Regions from separate parts of the Kitasatospora sp. GP30 genome, predicted to be linked through region 2. Evidence: predicted binding sites of a transcription regulator. Region 2 holds the regulator's gene; each other region holds the start of a gene.

Region 1 (5,174 bases), on a different contig from region 2:
CCGCCGGCACCTCGGCCAGATCCGGCAGGGTCAGCGCCACCACCTCGCGGCGGGCCGGGCCGCCCGCCGCGGTGTGCACCGGCACTGCGGCCACGGCGTCCGGCCGCACCGCCGCCAGCGCCAGCCGCGGCAGCACCGCCACCCCGAGTCCGGCCGCCACCAGGCCGACCACCGCCGGATAGTCGTCGGTGGCGAAGTCGATCCGCGGCTCGAACCCGGCCTGGCCGCAGAGCTCCACCAGCTGCCCGCGGCACTGCGGGCAGCCCGCGATCCACTGCTCCCCGGCCAGCTCCGCCAGCGCCACCGGGCTGCCGCCGTCCCGCTCGGCCAGCGGGTGCCCGGGCGGCAGCAGGCCGACCAACGGGTCGTCAAGCAGCGGGCGCACCACCAGGTCGGACCAGTCCGAGACGGCCGCCGACTCGGCCGCGGCCAGCACCGCCTGGGCGCGGGCGGCCCGCGAGGCCCCGTGCGCGGGGGCCGCCGGCGCCGCCCCGTCCGGGTAGCGGAAGGCCAGCGCGATCTCGCACTCCCCGCCGCGCAGCATCGCCAGCGACTCCGGCGGCTCGGCCTCCACCAGCGACACGCGCACCCCCGGATGGGCGTCCCGCAGCCGGGCGACGGCCGACGGCACCAGGGTGGAGCTGGCGGTCGGGAAGGACACCAGCCGGACCCGGCCGGCCCGCAGCCCGGCGATCGCGGCCACCTCCTGCTCGGCGGCGCTCAGCCCGGCCAGGATCCCGGAGGCGTGCTTGAGCAGCACCTCGCCGGCCTCGCTCAGCTGCATCCCGCGGCCCGAGCGCACCACCAGGGGCAGCTCGACGGCCTTCTCCAGAGCCTTCATCTGCTGGCTGACCGCCGGCTGGGTGCAGCCGAGCTCGCGCGCCGCGGCGGAGAACGAGCCGGTGCGCGCCACCGCGCGCAGAACCCTCAGATGGCGTGCCTCGATCATGCGCCCAGGGTAGACGCCCCGGGCGGTCTGACGTCCCGGGCCGAACGGCGGACGGCCCGGCCGCCCCGCCGAAGCGGGGTGACCGGGCCGTCTGGCCGATGCTGAGGCGTCAGTGCGAGTGGCCGTGGCCGCCGTGCGAGTGACCGGCCTCGGCCTCCTCCTCCTTCTTCTCCACCACCAGGGTCTCGGTGGTGAGCAGCAGGGAGGCGATGGAGGCGGCGTTCTCCAGGGCGGAGCGGGTGACCTTGACCGGGTCGATGACGCCGGCCTTCACCAGGTCGCCGTACTCGCCGGTGGCGGCGTTGAAGCCCTGGCCGAGCTCCAGCTCGGCGACCTTGGAGGTGATGACGTAGCCCTCCAGGCCGGCGTTCTGGGCGATCCAGCGCAGCGGCTCGTGCAGCGCCTTGCGGACCACGGCGACACCGGTGGCCTCGTCGCCGGTCAGGCCCAGGCCGTCGTTCAGCACCTTGGCGGCGTGCACCAGGGAGGCGCCACCGCCGGCCACGATGCCCTCCTCGACCGCGGCGCGGGTCGCGGAGATGGCGTCCTCCAGGCGGTGCTTGCGCTCCTTGAGCTCCACCTCGGTGGCGGCGCCGACCTTGATGACGCAGACGCCGCCGGCCAGCTTGGCCAGGCGCTCCTGCAGCTTCTCGCGGTCCCAGTCGGAGTCGGTGTTGGCGATCTCCGCCTTGATCTGGGCGACCCGGCCCGCGACGGCCTCGGTGTCGCCGGCACCGTCGACGATGGTGGTCTCGTCCTTGGTGATGGTCACCCGGCGGGCGGTGCCGAGCACCTCCAGGCCGGCCTGGTCGAGCTTGAGGCCGACCTCCTCGGAGATCACGGTGCCGCCGGTCAGGGTGGCCAGGTCGCCGAGGATCGCCTTGCGGCGGTCACCGAAGCCCGGGGCCTTGACGGCGACCGCGTTGAAGGTGCCGCGGATCTTGTTGACCACCAGGGTGGAGAGCGCCTCGCCGTCCACGTCCTCGGCGATGATCAGCAGCGGCTTGGAGGCGCCGGCCTGCAGGATCTTCTCCAGCAGCGGCAGCAGCTCCTGGATCGAGGAGATCTTGCCCTGGGTGATCAGGATGTACGGGTCCTCCAGGACCGCCTCCTGGCGCTCCTGGTCGGTGACGAAGTACGGCGACAGGTAGCCCTTGTCGAACTGCATGCCCTCGGTGAAGTCCAGCTCCACGCCGAAGGTGTTGGACTCCTCGACGGTGATCACACCGTCCTTGCCGACCTTGTCGATCGCCTCGGCGATCAGCTCGCCGACCTGCGGGTCCTGGGCGGACAGGGTGGCGACCGCGGCCACGTCGTCCTTGCCCTCGATCTCGCGGGCCACCGAGAGCAGGTGCTCGGAGACGGCGGCGACGGCCTTGTCGATGCCCTTCTTCAGGGCGGCCGGGCCGGCACCCGCGGCAACGTTGCGCAGACCCTCGTTGACCAGCGCCTGGGCCAGCACGGTGGCGGTGGTGGTGCCGTCACCCGCGACGTCGTTGGTCTTGGTGGCGACCTCCTTGACCAGCTGCGCGCCAAGGTTCTCGTACGGGTCGTCCAGCTCGACCTCGCGGGCGATGGTGACACCGTCGTTGGTGATGGTCGGGGCACCGAACTTCTTGTCGATGACGACGTTGCGGCCCTTGGGGCCGATGGTCACCTTGACGGTGTCGGCAAGCTTGTTGACACCGCGCTCCAGCGAGCGGCGGGCGTCCTCGTCGAACTGCAGGATCTTCGCCATGATTCCGTTTCCTCGGGATATCTGCGTTACGTGACGTTGCGTGAAGCCAGTGAGGCCAAACAGCCGCGCCCCGGGCCCCTGTCACTGGCGGACACGGATCCGGGGCGGGGCCGGTTCGGCGGACCGTGAGTCCGCCGGGACGCTTACTTCTCGATGATGGCGAGAACGTCGCGGGCCGAGAGGACCAGGTACTCCTGGCCCTGGTACTTCACCTCGGTGCCGCCGTACTTCGAGTACAGGACGACGTCGCCGACCTGGACGTCGAGCGGCAGGCGCTGGCCATCCTCGAAGCGGCCCGGGCCGGTGGCCAGGACGACGCCCTCCTGGGGCTTCTCCTTGGCGGTGTCCGGGATAACCAGGCCGGAGGCCGTGGTGGTCTCGGCGTCGAGCGGCTGGACCACGATGCGGTCCTCAAGCGGCTTGATGGCAACCTTGCTGCTGGTGGTCACGTCCGAGCTCCCCTTCGGAGATTACGGGGTTGTCTAACAGGTAGAGGGGCGAGGTCCAGGACTGCCGTCGCGGGGGTCAGACCGGTACCGTCGCGTTAGCACTCCCCCTGGGGAGAGTGCCAGGAACGACCATAGGCCGCGGTTAGCACTCAGTCAACCAGAGTGCCAACGGCGCGCCCAGCCCACTTTCGGAATTCGAGGCCGGGGCGCAGGCCGGGACAATCATGGAGTGGACACCGAGAACTTCACTGCCCTGCTGACCGGCGAAGGCCGCCAACTCCTCGACGAGGTACGGGGGTTGACCCCATCGAACGAGCTGGCCGCGGCCACCCGGCTGCGCCGCGCGCACCCGGCCGAACTGGTGTCGGCGGCGATCGGCCAGGAGCGGCTGCGGCAGCGCGCCCGCGCCAAGTTCGGTGACGACGCCGAGCAGATGTTCTTCACACCCAACGGAGTCGAACAGGCGACCAGGCGCGAGGTCGCCGACTGGCGGGCCGCCCGGTTCGCCGCCCTCGGCGTGGCCCGGCTGGCCGACCTGTGCGGGGGCATCGGCGGCGACGCGATCGCCCTGGCCCGGGCCGGGATCTCGGTGCTGGCGGTCGACCGGGACCCGCTCACCTGCGCGGTCGCCACCGCCAACGCGGCGGCCCTGGGCCTGTCCGACCGGATCGAGGTGCGCTGCGCCGACGTCACCGAGACCGACACCGCCGGCTTCGACGCGGTCTTCACCGACCCGGCCCGGCGCGGCGCCCGGGGCCGGATCTTCGACCCCGAGGCCTACTCTCCGCCGCTCTCCTGGGCCGTCGAGGCCGGCCGCAGCACCCGCTACGGCGCGCTCAAGGTGGCCCCCGGCATCCCGCACGAGGCGGTGCCCGCGGACGCCGAGGCCGAGTGGGTCTCCGACCACGGCGATGTGAAGGAGGCGGTGCTCTGGTTCGGCACCGGCGCCGCCGAGCCGCACCGCGCCACCCTGCTGCCCGGCCGCCGCACCCTCACCGGCGGCCGGCTCCCCGACCCCGCCCCCGGCCCGGTCCGCGCGTACCTCTACGAACCGGACGGCGCCGTGATCCGCGCCCACCTGGTCGCCGAGGTGGCCGCCGCCCTCGGCGGCGCCACCCTGCTCGACCCCCACATCGCCTACCTGACCTCCGACACCCTCATCCCCACCCCCTGGGCCACCCCCTACCGCATCACCGACGTGCTCCCGTTCAACGTCAAGAAGCTCAAGGCGCTGCTGCGGGAACGGCAGGTGGGCACGGTGGTGATCAAGAAGCGCGGTTTCGCCGTCGAGCCCGACGAGCTGCGCAAGAAGCTCCGCCCCGAAGGAGTGAACTCCGCGGTGGTCATCCTCACCAGGATCGGGACGGCTCCGACCATGCTGCTGGGGCAGGAGGTCGCCGCCGGCTAGCTCGGCGCCTGGATGTAGTCCTCCAGGCGGGCGACGGCGAAGCCCTGCTCCTGGATGCGGCTCAGCAGTTCGCCGAACATCTCGGTCATGGTCTCGCCCTTGAGGTCCTTGGGGCCGCGGAAGTGGGCGAGGATGATGTCACCGGGGTGCAGCTTCTTGTCGCCGGACTGGTACTGCATGTCGTGGATCTGCATCGTCTCGTGCCACAGCACGACGGCGCGCGGACCGCACTGCTGGACGGCGTTGTTGAGGTTGGCGCTGTTGGCGCCGTCGCCGTAGGGCGGGCGGAACAGGAACGGCGGGGTGCCGTACTCCTTGGTCAGCACCCCCTGGTCGCCGCAGACCTCCTGCTTCTGCGCCTCGGCCGACTTGGTGCTCATCGCCGGGTGGTGCAGCGTGTGGTTCTGGATGTGGTTGCCGAGGGCCTGCAGCGGCTTGAAGTAGGCGTAGTCGTTCTTGATGGCGTCGTCCATCAGGAACATGGTGACCGGGATCTTCAGGTCGTTCATCATCTCGATGAACTTGGGGTCCTTCTCCTCACCGTCGTCGATGGTCACGAAGACCACCTTGTCGCTGGTGGGGATGGAGCTGATCACCGGGACCTGGCCGGTCTTGGTCAGCTTGACCGGC
Region 2 (5,174 bases):
CCCAACCGGTACGGCTTGGCGCCGGCCTCGGCGAAGGCGGCGAGCTCCTCCGGGCTCACCCCGCCCTCCGGGCCGACCACCAGCACGATCTCCCCGGCGGTCGGCAGCTCGGCGGCGGCCAGCGGCTCGGCGCCCTCCTCGTGCAGCACCGCCGCGAACGCCGCCCGGGCCAGCAGCGGCGCCAGTTGACGGGTCGTCATCGGCTCGCCCACCTCGGGGAAGCGCAGCCGGCGGGACTGCTTGCCGGCCTCCCGGGCGGTGGCCCGCCACTTGGCCAGCGCCTTGGCGCCGCGATCGCCCTTCCACTGGGTGATGCAGCGGGACGCCGACCAGGGGATCACCGCGTCCACCCCGACCTCGGTCATGGTCTCCACGGCGAGCTCGCCGCGGTCGCCCTTGGGGAGCGCCTGCACCACGGTGATCCGGGGGCTCGGCTCGGGCTCGGCGCGCAGCTCGGCCACGGTGACGTCGAGCGCGTCCTTGCCGTGCACCGCGGCGACGGTGCCGAAGGCTCCCAGGCCCAGGCCGTCGGTCAGGGTGACCGCCTCGCCCGCCTCCAGCCGCTTCACGGCGACGGCGTGCCGCCCCTCGGCGCCGTCCAGCCGGACCACGGCGCCGGGTGCGGCGGCGGCCAGTCGGGCGGTGTCGACGATGAAGACGGGTGCGGTCATCAGTGGAGCCTTCTGGGGTGGGCGCAGCCCCGGGTCAAACGACCCGGGGCTGCGGCGGTACGTGCTGGGTAACGACGGCTCAGCGGCCGTTGAAGGCGTCCTTCAGGCGCGAGAACAGCCCCTGCTGACCGGGCGCGAAATGGCCGGACGGCCGCTCCTCGCCGCGCAGCGCCGAGAGCCGGCGCAGCAGCTCCTCCTGCTCGGGGTCGAGCTTGGTGGGCGTCTGCACCTCGACATGCACTATCAGGTCGCCTCGGCCGCCCCCGCGCAGGTGGGTGACACCGCGGCCGTGCAGCGGGATCGACTGGCCGGACTGGGTGCCGGGCCGGATGTCGACCTCCTCCGGGCCGTCCAGGGTCTGCAGCGGCACCTGGGTGCCGAGCGCCGCCGCCGTCATCGGGATGGTGACGGTGCAGTGCAGGTCGTCGCCGCGGCGCTGGAAGGTGGGGTGGCTGGTCTCGGCGATCTCCACGTAGAGGTCGCCGGCCGGGCCGCCGCCGGGGCCGACCTCGCCCTCGCCGGCCAGCTGGATCCGGGTGCCGTTGTCGACACCGGCAGGGATCTTGACGGTGAGGGTGCGGCGGGCCCGGACCCGGCCGTCGCCGGCGCACTCGGGGCACGGGGTCGGCACCACGGTGCCGAAGCCCTGGCACTGCGGGCACGGGCGGGAGGTCATGACCTGGCCCAGGAAGGACCGGGTGACCTGGGAGACCTCGCCCTTGCCGCGGCACATGTCACAGGTCTGCGCGGTGGTGCCGGGGGCCGCGCCCTCGCCGCTGCAGGTGGTGCAGGTGACGGCGGTGTCGACCTGGAGTTCCTTGGTGGTGCCGAAGGCGGCCTCCTCCAGGGTGATCTCCAGGCGGATCATCGCGTCCTGGCCGCGCCGGGTGCGCGAGCGGGGCCCGCGCTGGCCGGCCGCCGCGCCGAAGAAGGCGTCCATGATGTCGGAGAAGCCGAAGCCCGCCGCACCGGCGCCGAAGCCGCCCGCGCCGCCGCCGTTGGGCGACAGCGGATCGCCGCCGAGGTCGTAGACCTGGCGCTTCTGCGGGTCGGAGAGCACCTCGTAGGCGGCGTTGATCTCCTTGAACCGCTCCTGCGTCTTCGGGTCCGGGTTGACGTCCGGGTGCAGTTCACGTGCCAGGCGCCGGAACGCCTTCTTGATCTCGTCCTGCCCCGCGTCGCGTCGGACGCCGAGTACCGCGTAGTAGTCCGTGGCCACCAATGACTCCGCTTGTTCCGCCTCTAGACAGTATTGCTAAGGGTTGGGCTGCTATGGGTTGTTGCTATGACTCGGCGAGGATCTGCCCCACGTACCGGGCCACCGCCCGGACCGCCCCCATGGTGCCGGGGTAGTCCATCCGGGTCGGCCCGATGACTCCGAGTTTGGCCACGCTCTCATCGCCCGAACCGTAACCGACCGAGACGACCGACGTGGAATTCAGGCCCTCGTAGTCGTTCTCACGTCCGATCCGGACGGTCATGCCGCCGTCATTGGTCTCGCCGAGCAGGCGGAGCAGGACCACCTGCTCCTCCAACGCCTCCAGCACCGGCTGGATGGTGAGCGGGAAGTCGTGGCCGAACCGGGTGAGGTTGGCGGTGCCGGCCAGCATGATCCGCTCCTCGCTCTGTTCGACCAGGGACTCGAAGAAGGTGGAGAGCACCGTGGAGACGATCGGGCGCTCGGCCGGCTCGAAGGACAGCGGCAGGTCCTCGACCAGGGCCGGCACCTCCGGGAACCGGCAGCCGCCCGCCCTGGCGTTCAACCGGGCCCGCAGCTCGGCCAGCGTGTTCTCGCCGATCGGCGCGGGGCAGTCCACCATACGCTGCTCGACCCGGCCGGTGTTGGTGATCAGGACCAGCAGCACCTTGGTGGGGGCCAGCATCACCAGCTCGACGTGACGGACCGAGGAGCGGATCAGCGACGGGTACTGCACCACCGCGACCTGCCTGGTCAGCTGGGCCAGCAGCCGCACGGTGCGGGCCACCACGTCGTCCAGGTCGACCGCGCCGTCCAGGAAATGGCGGATCGCACGGCGCTCGGGCGCGCTCATCGGCTTGATCTCGGCCAGCCGGTCGACGAACAGCCGGTAGCCCTTGTCGGTCGGGATCCGGCCGGCGCTGGTGTGCGGCTGCTGGATGTAGCCGTCGTCCTCCAGCGTGGCCATGTCGTTGCGCACGGTCGCCGGGGAGACGCCCAGGTTGTGGCGCTCGACCAGGGCCTTGGAGCCGACCGGCTCCTCGGTGCCGACGTAGTCCTGCACGATGGCGCGCAGCACGGCCAGCTTGCGGTCGTCCAGCGGCAGGGTGCCGGGGTGCTCGACGGGTGCGGCGGGGCGGGTCGCCGGGGTGCGGGCCGGACGCCGGTTCGGCGCCTTGGCCCTGGCGGCTCGGGACGAGGTGGACGACGACGAGCTGCCAACGACCGGCTCGCCGCCGGTTGCGCGCGGATCGGATTCCGGTTCGTCGAACATGGCACGCACCTCCCTCTTCGCACGTTGTCCTGGTGCCAGGCCCTGCACTCTCCGTAGGTCGGCTGGCACTCTGCATTGAAGAGTGCCAGAACCGTACCTGCCAGTGTAAGGCCCGGGTCCGACGGCAGGAACGCCCTGTGGCGGGGATGAAGCACGGATCACGTGTGGAAGTCCCGCCAGGTGGGTGCCCGCCGCCGCCCGAAGTGGCAGCATCGATATCAGTCACGACGGATGGACCCTAGGAGCAGAAATGTCGGCGTCCGGCACCCACACCCGCTTTGCTCCCGATCGGGGTCTGACCGGTCGGATGGTCACCACGATGTTCTTCATCGGGCTGCTGTACGTCGGTTTCACCGGAATCCTGATCGTGCTGCTGAAGGGCGCGTGGCCGCTGATCGTGCTGCTCTCCGGCGGCCTGTTCATCGCGCAGTTCTGGTTCAGCGACAAGATCACCCAGCGGGCGATGGGCGCCCACGAGGTCACCCCCGAGCAGTACCCGCAGCTGCACGGCACCATTGACCGGCTCTGCGCGCTGGCCGACATGCCCAAGCCCCGGGTCGCGGTGGCCGACAACGACATGCCCAACGCCTTCGCCACCGGCCGCAACCCGAACAACGCGGTGGTCTGCGTCACCACCGGCCTGCTGCGCCGGCTGGAGCCGGAGGAGCTGGAGGGCGTGCTGGCGCACGAGCTGTCGCACGTCGCCCACCGGGACGTCGCGGTGATGACCATCGCCGGGTTCCTCGGCGTGCTGGCCGGCGCGATCACCCGGATCGCGCTCTACACCGGGATGTGGGGCGGCGGCGGCAACCGGAACAACAACAACAATGACAACGCCGCCATCGCGATCGTGCTGGTCTCGCTGGTCAGCATGGTGGTCTACGCGATCAGCTTCCTGCTCACCCGGCTGCTCTCCCGCTACCGGGAGCTGGCCGCCGACCGGGCCGCCGCCCAGCTCACCGGCCGGCCCAGCGCGCTGGCCTCGGCGCTGACCAAGGTGACCGGGCAGATCGGCGCGATCCCGACCCAGGACCTGCGCAAGGCCCAGCCGTACAACGCCTTCTTCTTCGCCCCCGCGCTGAGCACCAAGGAGGTGGCGAGCCAGCTGCTGTCCACCCACCCGAGCCTGGAGCAGCGGCTGGCGCAGCTGGAGAAGATCTCCGGCGAGCTGGGGCGCTGAGCCCCTCCCCGCACGAACTCACCGCACGAACGGAAGGCAACGATCCGTGGGATTCCTGGACGCCCTGCTGGGCCGCAGCAAGCCGGTCAAGCCGGACCTCGACCAGCTCTTCGGCATCCCGTCCGCGGCGCTCACCCTGGAGGCCGCCGCCGGGTTCATCCCCACCGGGTTGGGCTCGGTCTGCTTCGCCGCCGTGGAGGGCGGCGCCTTCCATGAGGTGGAGGCGCAGGTGCGGGCCCTGCTGGACGCCGACACGTCCAATGGCGGTGTGCCGGTGGAGGCCAGCCGGGACGAGTACGGCTACTCCTGGCTGCTCGCCCGGCACCTCCCGGAGGAGCTGCCCGAGCTGGTCAACGACCTGCACGCGGTCAACAGCGAGCTGGAGGCCAACGGCTTCGGGCCGCAGCTGCTCTGCTCGATCGTGACCTTCAAGAACGACGAGGGCCAGTCGCTGGGCCTGGTCTACCTCTACAAGCGGGGCACCTTCTACCCGTTCGCGCCGATGCCCGGCGGCGGGGAGCGGCGCAACAGCCCGCTGGAGCTGCAGATGAAGGGGATGCTGGCCAACGACCTGCGGGTGGAGCAGGACCTCAGCCGCTGGTTCCCGGTCTGGGGCGCGCCGGGGCTGTGACCGCGCGCTGACGGGCCGTCTGGTTTAGTTCCGGCATGCGCAGCAAGCACTACGGACCTGATCTGACCCCGCCATGGAAGAAGCAGGCACCCGCGCCCGAGGTGGCCGCCGAGCGGGACCTGGTGGTGGAGGAGGCCGCGACCGGCTTCTGCGGTGCGGTGGTGCGCTGCGAGAAGACCGCCGAGGGGCTGACCGTCACCCTGGAGGACCGGTTCGGCAAG
Region 3 (5,174 bases), on a different contig from region 2:
CCGGTGCACCACCCGGGCACCGGCGGCCGCGGCCACCTCGGCGGTCCGGTCCACCGAGCCGGAGTCCACCACCACCAGCTCGTCCACCAGCGGGATCCGCTCCATCAGCTCACGGCGGATCACCTCGACGATCTCGCCGACCGTGGACTCCTCGTCGAGCGCCGGCAGCACCACGCTGACCGTGCCGGCCGCCCCGGCCGCCTCCTTCGCGGCCAGTAACCGCGGCACCGGCCGGTCGGCCGCGGTCCAGGACCTGCGGCGCAACCAGCGGGCCGCCTCCGGGAGTAGCGCGGGGCTCTGCTCGGCTGGCAAATCTCGCTCCTTGTACGCGTGGAAATGGTCCGGGGCGTCTCGCGTGGCGGACGGCCCCTTTCCGCTGTGGTGCCTTCGGATACAGTCTTCGTACTGCGGTCAGACCTTCGCACACCGGGGTGGACCGCCAGGAAAACGTCGGCTCGCGCATCCGTGCGGTGCGCCGATGACAACTTCACAGAGCTCATCCAGAGGGACTGAGGGAACGGCCCGTTGACGTCCCGGCAACCTTCTCGACCGGCCTGTAGCAGGCCCCGGCGAGACAGGTGCCAATTCCGGCCCGGGCGCGACCGCGTCACGGGGAAGATGAGGAGAGAGGCCTCGCCGCCCATGGCTACCGCTACCCCTGCCGCAACGTCCACCGTTGATCTCGGCCCCGCCGCCGCCCTGTCCTGTCGGGAGTGCGGCACCCGGTTCCCGCTCGGTCCCAGCTTCGCCTGCCTGGAGTGTTTCGGCCCGCTGGAGATCGCCTACGACTACAGCGGCCACGACACCGCCGAGTTGCGGGCCCGGATCGAGGCCGGCCCGGCCTCCATCTGGCGCTACGCCCCGCTGCTGCCGGTCCCGGCCGACGTGGCGACCAAGCCCAACCTCAACCCCGGCTGGACCCCGCTGGTCGAGGCCGACCGGCTCGGCAAGGAGCTCGGCTTCACCGCCCGGCTGCACGTCAAGGACGACTCCGGCAACCCCACCCACTCGTTCAAGGACCGGGTGGTGGCCTGCGCCATCGAGGCGGCCCGGGCCTTCGACTTCACCACCCTGTCCTGCTCCTCCACCGGCAACCTGGCCGGTGCGGTGGGCGCCGCGGCGGCCCGGGCCGGCCTGCGCTCCTGCGTCTTCATCCCGCACGACCTGGAGCACGCCAAGATCGTCATGGCCGCGGTCTACGGCGGTGACCTGGTCGGCATCGAGGGCAACTACGACGACGTGAACCGGTTCTGCTCCGAGCTGATCGGCGATCCGGCCGGCGAGGGCTGGGGCTTCGTCAACGTCAACCTGCGGCCGTACTACGGCGAGGGCTCCAAGACGCTGGCCTTCGAGATCTGCGAGCAGCTCGGTTGGCGGCTGCCGGAGCAGATCGTGATCCCGATCGCCTCCGGCTCCCAACTCACCAAGATCGACAAGGGGTTGCGGGAGCTGATCGAGCTCGGACTGGTCGAGGACCGGCCGTACCGGGTCTTCGGCGCCCAGGCGACCGGATGCTCCCCGGTGGCCGAGGCGTTCAAGGCCGGTCGCGACGTGATCCGTCCGGTCAAGCCGGACACCATCGCCAAGTCGCTGGCGATCGGCAACCCGGCGGACGGCCCGTACGTGCTGGACATCGCCCGGCGCACCGGCGGCGCGGTGGAGGACGTCACCGACGCCGAGGTGGTCGAGGCGATCCGGTTGCTGGCCCGCACCGAGGGCATCTTCGCCGAGACCGCCGGCGGCGTGACCATCGGCGTGCTCAAGAAGTTGGTCGAGAGCGGACAGCTGGACCCGGGCAAGGAGACCGTGGCGATCAACACCGGCGACGGCCTCAAGACGCTGGACGCGGCGGCGGGGGCCGGCCTGACCGCGGTGATCCGGCCGAGCCTGGAGTCGTTCCGGGCCGCCGGCCTGGTCTGAGTCCGCCCGCATCCCCCACCCGGAACCGCCCGAACGCCATGAGCGCCTTGAGCAAGGAGTACCCCCGATGAGCGCCACCGTCCGCATTCCCACCATCCTGCGCACCTACACCGACGGCCGGTCCGAAGTGACCGCCGAGGGCGCCACCCTGGCCGAGGTGATCGCCGACCTGGACCGCAACCACACCGGCATCGGCGCCCGACTCCTGGACGACACCGGCAAGTTGCGCCGGTTCGTCAACGTGTACGTGAACGACGACGACGTGCGGTTCGCCGAGGGCCTGGCGACCGAGATCCCCGGCGGCGCCGGCATCTCGATCATCCCGGCCGTGGCGGGCGGCTGCTGACGGCCCGTCAGGGCCCTGTGGGGCGTCGTGCGGTCATGGCGGGCCGCACGGCGCCCCGTGCCGTGTCCGGGGGTGGTCCGCGGCGCCCGCCGGCAGGGCATAGGCTGTCCGTGCCGGCAGCGGTTCGGACGTCCTGGTCGCCGGGACGCAACTGCCGAGGTACCACTGGAATCGTGCTCGGGACGCGTCAGAAATTCTCGGGCAATTCGTGGTTTAAGTCCGCTATGTCCCAGGCGAATTGCCGACTCTGTCGCATTCCTCCCCAGCTGTCCCTTGGCGGGGCCGTCGAATTGGCGTCCAGTGACCCTGTTGCTCAGGGCGCTGCTCCGGATACATTCAGCCGCGGTCGACGCATTTGCCTGCCTCGGGGCGCCAACTGGCGCCCTGGCGTGGGTTGCTGCGGCATGCAGGGCCACGCCCCGGGGGGACACCTTCGGCATGGTCCGCCAGACCCGGGTCCGCGACCGGCGAACCCGTGAAGGGCCAGCACAGCACTAGGGGAGTTCGGAATGGCTCAGGGCACCGTCAAGTGGTTCAACGCGGAGAAGGGCTACGGCTTCATCGCGGTCGACGGTGGTGCGGACGTGTTCGTCCACTACAGCGCGATCCAGATGGACGGCTACCGCACCCTCGAGGAGGGCCAGCGGGTCGAGTTCGAGATCTCCCAGGGGCAGAAGGGCCCGCAGGCGGACATGGTCCGCGCCGCGGTCTGACCTTTCCGATCCTCGGGGGCCTCGGCTCAGACCGAGCTGGTGGACCAAAGCGGCCGAGCCCGCGGCCGACTTCCCATCCGGGAGTCGGCCGCGGGCTCGGCCGCTTGTCGTCGCCGTGCGGTTCATCCCGGCGCGTCGTTCAGCTCGAAGGAGCTTGCACTCGCCACACCGGAGTGCTAATCATTGGCGTTAGCACTCACAGCTTGAGAGTGACAAACGGACCGGGTCGGTGAGGCTCGGAGTGCGGCAGGGGACAGGACCCCCGCGCTCCAGGCCGTCCGTCGCGGGCACCTCTGGTCCGAGCAGTCGACCGTGTCCTGGAGGACCACTTCCAATGGCCAAGATCATCGCGTTTGACGAGGAAGCTCGCCGCGGCCTTGAGCGCGGCATGAACCAGCTTGCCGACGCCGTCAAGGTGACGCTGGGCCCCAAGGGCCGCAACGTCGTCCTTGAGAAGAAGTGGGGCGCCCCCACGATCACCAACGACGGTGTCTCCATCGCCAAGGAGATCGAGCTCGAGGACCCCTACGAGAAGATCGGCGCGGAGCTCGTCAAGGAGGTCGCCAAGAAGACCGACGACGTCGCGGGTGACGGCACCACCACCGCCACCGTGCTGGCCCAGGCCCTGGTGCGCGAGGGTCTGCGCAACGTTGCCGCCGGCGCCAACCCGATGGCTCTGAAGCGCGGCATCGAGAAGGCCGTCGCCGCCGTCTCCGACCAGCTGCTGGCCCAGGCCCGCAACGTGGAGACCAAGGAGCAGATCGCCGCGACCGCCTCGATCTCCGCCGCCGACACCCAGATCGGCGAGCTGATCGCCGAGGCCATGGACAAGGTCGGCAAGGAAGGCGTCATCACCGTCGAGGAGAGCAACACCTTCGGTCTGGAGCTGGAGCTCACCGAGGGCATGCGCTTCGACAAGGGCTACATCTCGGCCTACTTCGCCACCGACCTGGAGCGGATGGAGGCGTCGTTCGACGAGCCGTACATCCTGATCGCCAACTCCAAGATCGGCTCGGTCAAGGACCTGCTCCCGCTGCTGGAGAAGGTCATGCAGTCCGGCAAGCCGCTGCTGATCATCGCCGAGGACGTCGAGGGCGAGGCCCTGTCGACCCTGGTGGTCAACAAGATCCGCGGCACCTTCAAGTCCGTCGCCGTCAAGGCCCCGGGCTTCGGCGACCGCCGCAAGGCCATGCTGGGCGACATCGCCATCCTCACCGGCGGCACCGTGATCTCCGAGGAGGTCGGCCTCAAGCTGGAGAACGCCGGTCTCGACCTGCTGGGCACCGCCCGCAAGGTGGTCATCACCAAGGACGAGACCACCATCGTCGACGGTGGCGGCGACAGCGACCAGGTCGCCGGCCGGGTCAACCAGATCCGCGCCGAGATCGAGAACAGCGACTCGGACTACGACCGCGAGAAGCTCCAGGAGCGCCTCGCCAAGCTGGCCGGCGGTGTGGCCGTCATCAAGGCCGGCGCGGCCACCGAGGTCGAGCTCAAGGAGCGCAAGCACCGCATCGAGGACGCCGTGCGCAACGCCAAGGCGGCCGTCGAGGAGGGCATCGTCGCCGGCGGTGGCGTGGCCCTGCTGCAGGCCGCTGTCGCGTTCGACAAGCTGGAGCTGGACGGCGACGAGGCCACCGGTGCCAACATCGTGAAGGTCGCGCTGGAGGCCCCGATCAAGCAGATCGCCACCAACGCCGGCCTCGAGGGCGGCGTCGTGGTGGAGAAGGTCCGCAACCTCCCCGCGGGCCACGGCCTGAACGCCGCCACCAACGAGTACGTCGACCTGGTCGCCGAGGGCATCATCGACCCGGCCAAGGTCACCCGCTCGGCGCTGCAGAACGCCGCCTCCATCGCGGCGCTCTTCCTCACCACCGAGGCCGTCATCGCCGACAAGCCGGAGAAGGCCGCTGCCCCGGCCGGCGGCGGCATGCCGGGCGGTGACATGGACTTCTGATCCTTCGTCAAGGATCGGTCGTTCTGATCGCTTCGCGAGGGCGGTCTCCCCACCGGGGAGGCCGCCCTCGCGGCGTTTCCGGCAACAGTCACTCGTTCGTGGGACGCTGGGGGCATGGACGGTATCGGCGCCCCTGAGGACCCTCCCCCAGCCTCCGGCCGGGGGTGCCCCCACGGTGACGATGCACAGCGTCACGAGGAGGAGGGGAGGTCGGCGGTGACCGCGATGGCCGTGGAGC

Evidence for each region. Region 2 encodes HrcA, which represses chaperone genes, less so after heat shock. Its sites were predicted from a motif close to TTNGCACTCNGNNNNNCNGAGTGCNAA; they were not measured.
Region 1: a site for HrcA is predicted at 3,279-3,305, ahead of groES (co-chaperone GroES). Genes of this name have one in related genera too.
Region 3: a site for HrcA is predicted at 3,133-3,159, ahead of groL (chaperonin GroEL). Genes of this name have one in related genera too.

The regions. Positions count from the first base shown of each region.
Region 1 covers NZ_JARZAH010000007.1:179,024-184,197, forward strand. Annotated here, with positions in the region: gene P3T35_RS14085 (LysR family transcriptional regulator) at 1-949, opposite strand, end outside; gene groL (chaperonin GroEL) at 1,059-2,687, opposite strand; gene groES (co-chaperone GroES) at 2,831-3,136, opposite strand; gene P3T35_RS14100 (class I SAM-dependent methyltransferase) at 3,366-4,544, shown strand; gene P3T35_RS14105 (polysaccharide deacetylase family protein) at 4,541-5,174, opposite strand, start outside.
Region 2 covers NZ_JARZAH010000002.1:114,338-119,511, reverse strand. Annotated here, with positions in the region: gene P3T35_RS03775 (16S rRNA (uracil(1498)-N(3))-methyltransferase) at 1-671, opposite strand, end outside; gene dnaJ (molecular chaperone DnaJ) at 751-1,890, opposite strand; gene hrcA (heat-inducible transcriptional repressor HrcA) at 1,955-3,142, opposite strand; gene htpX (zinc metalloprotease HtpX) at 3,393-4,322, shown strand; gene P3T35_RS03755 (hypothetical protein) at 4,369-4,953, shown strand; gene P3T35_RS03750 (DUF3097 domain-containing protein) at 4,989-5,174, shown strand, end outside.
Region 3 covers NZ_JARZAH010000009.1:169,678-174,851, reverse strand. Annotated here, with positions in the region: gene P3T35_RS16695 (glucosyl-3-phosphoglycerate synthase) at 1-312, opposite strand, end outside; SAM riboswitch class I at 494-625, shown strand; gene thrC (threonine synthase) at 643-1,920, shown strand; gene P3T35_RS16685 (MoaD/ThiS family protein) at 1,988-2,266, shown strand; gene P3T35_RS16680 (cold-shock protein) at 2,776-2,979, shown strand; gene groL (chaperonin GroEL) at 3,314-4,936, shown strand; gene P3T35_RS16670 (Uma2 family endonuclease) at 5,162-5,174, shown strand, end outside.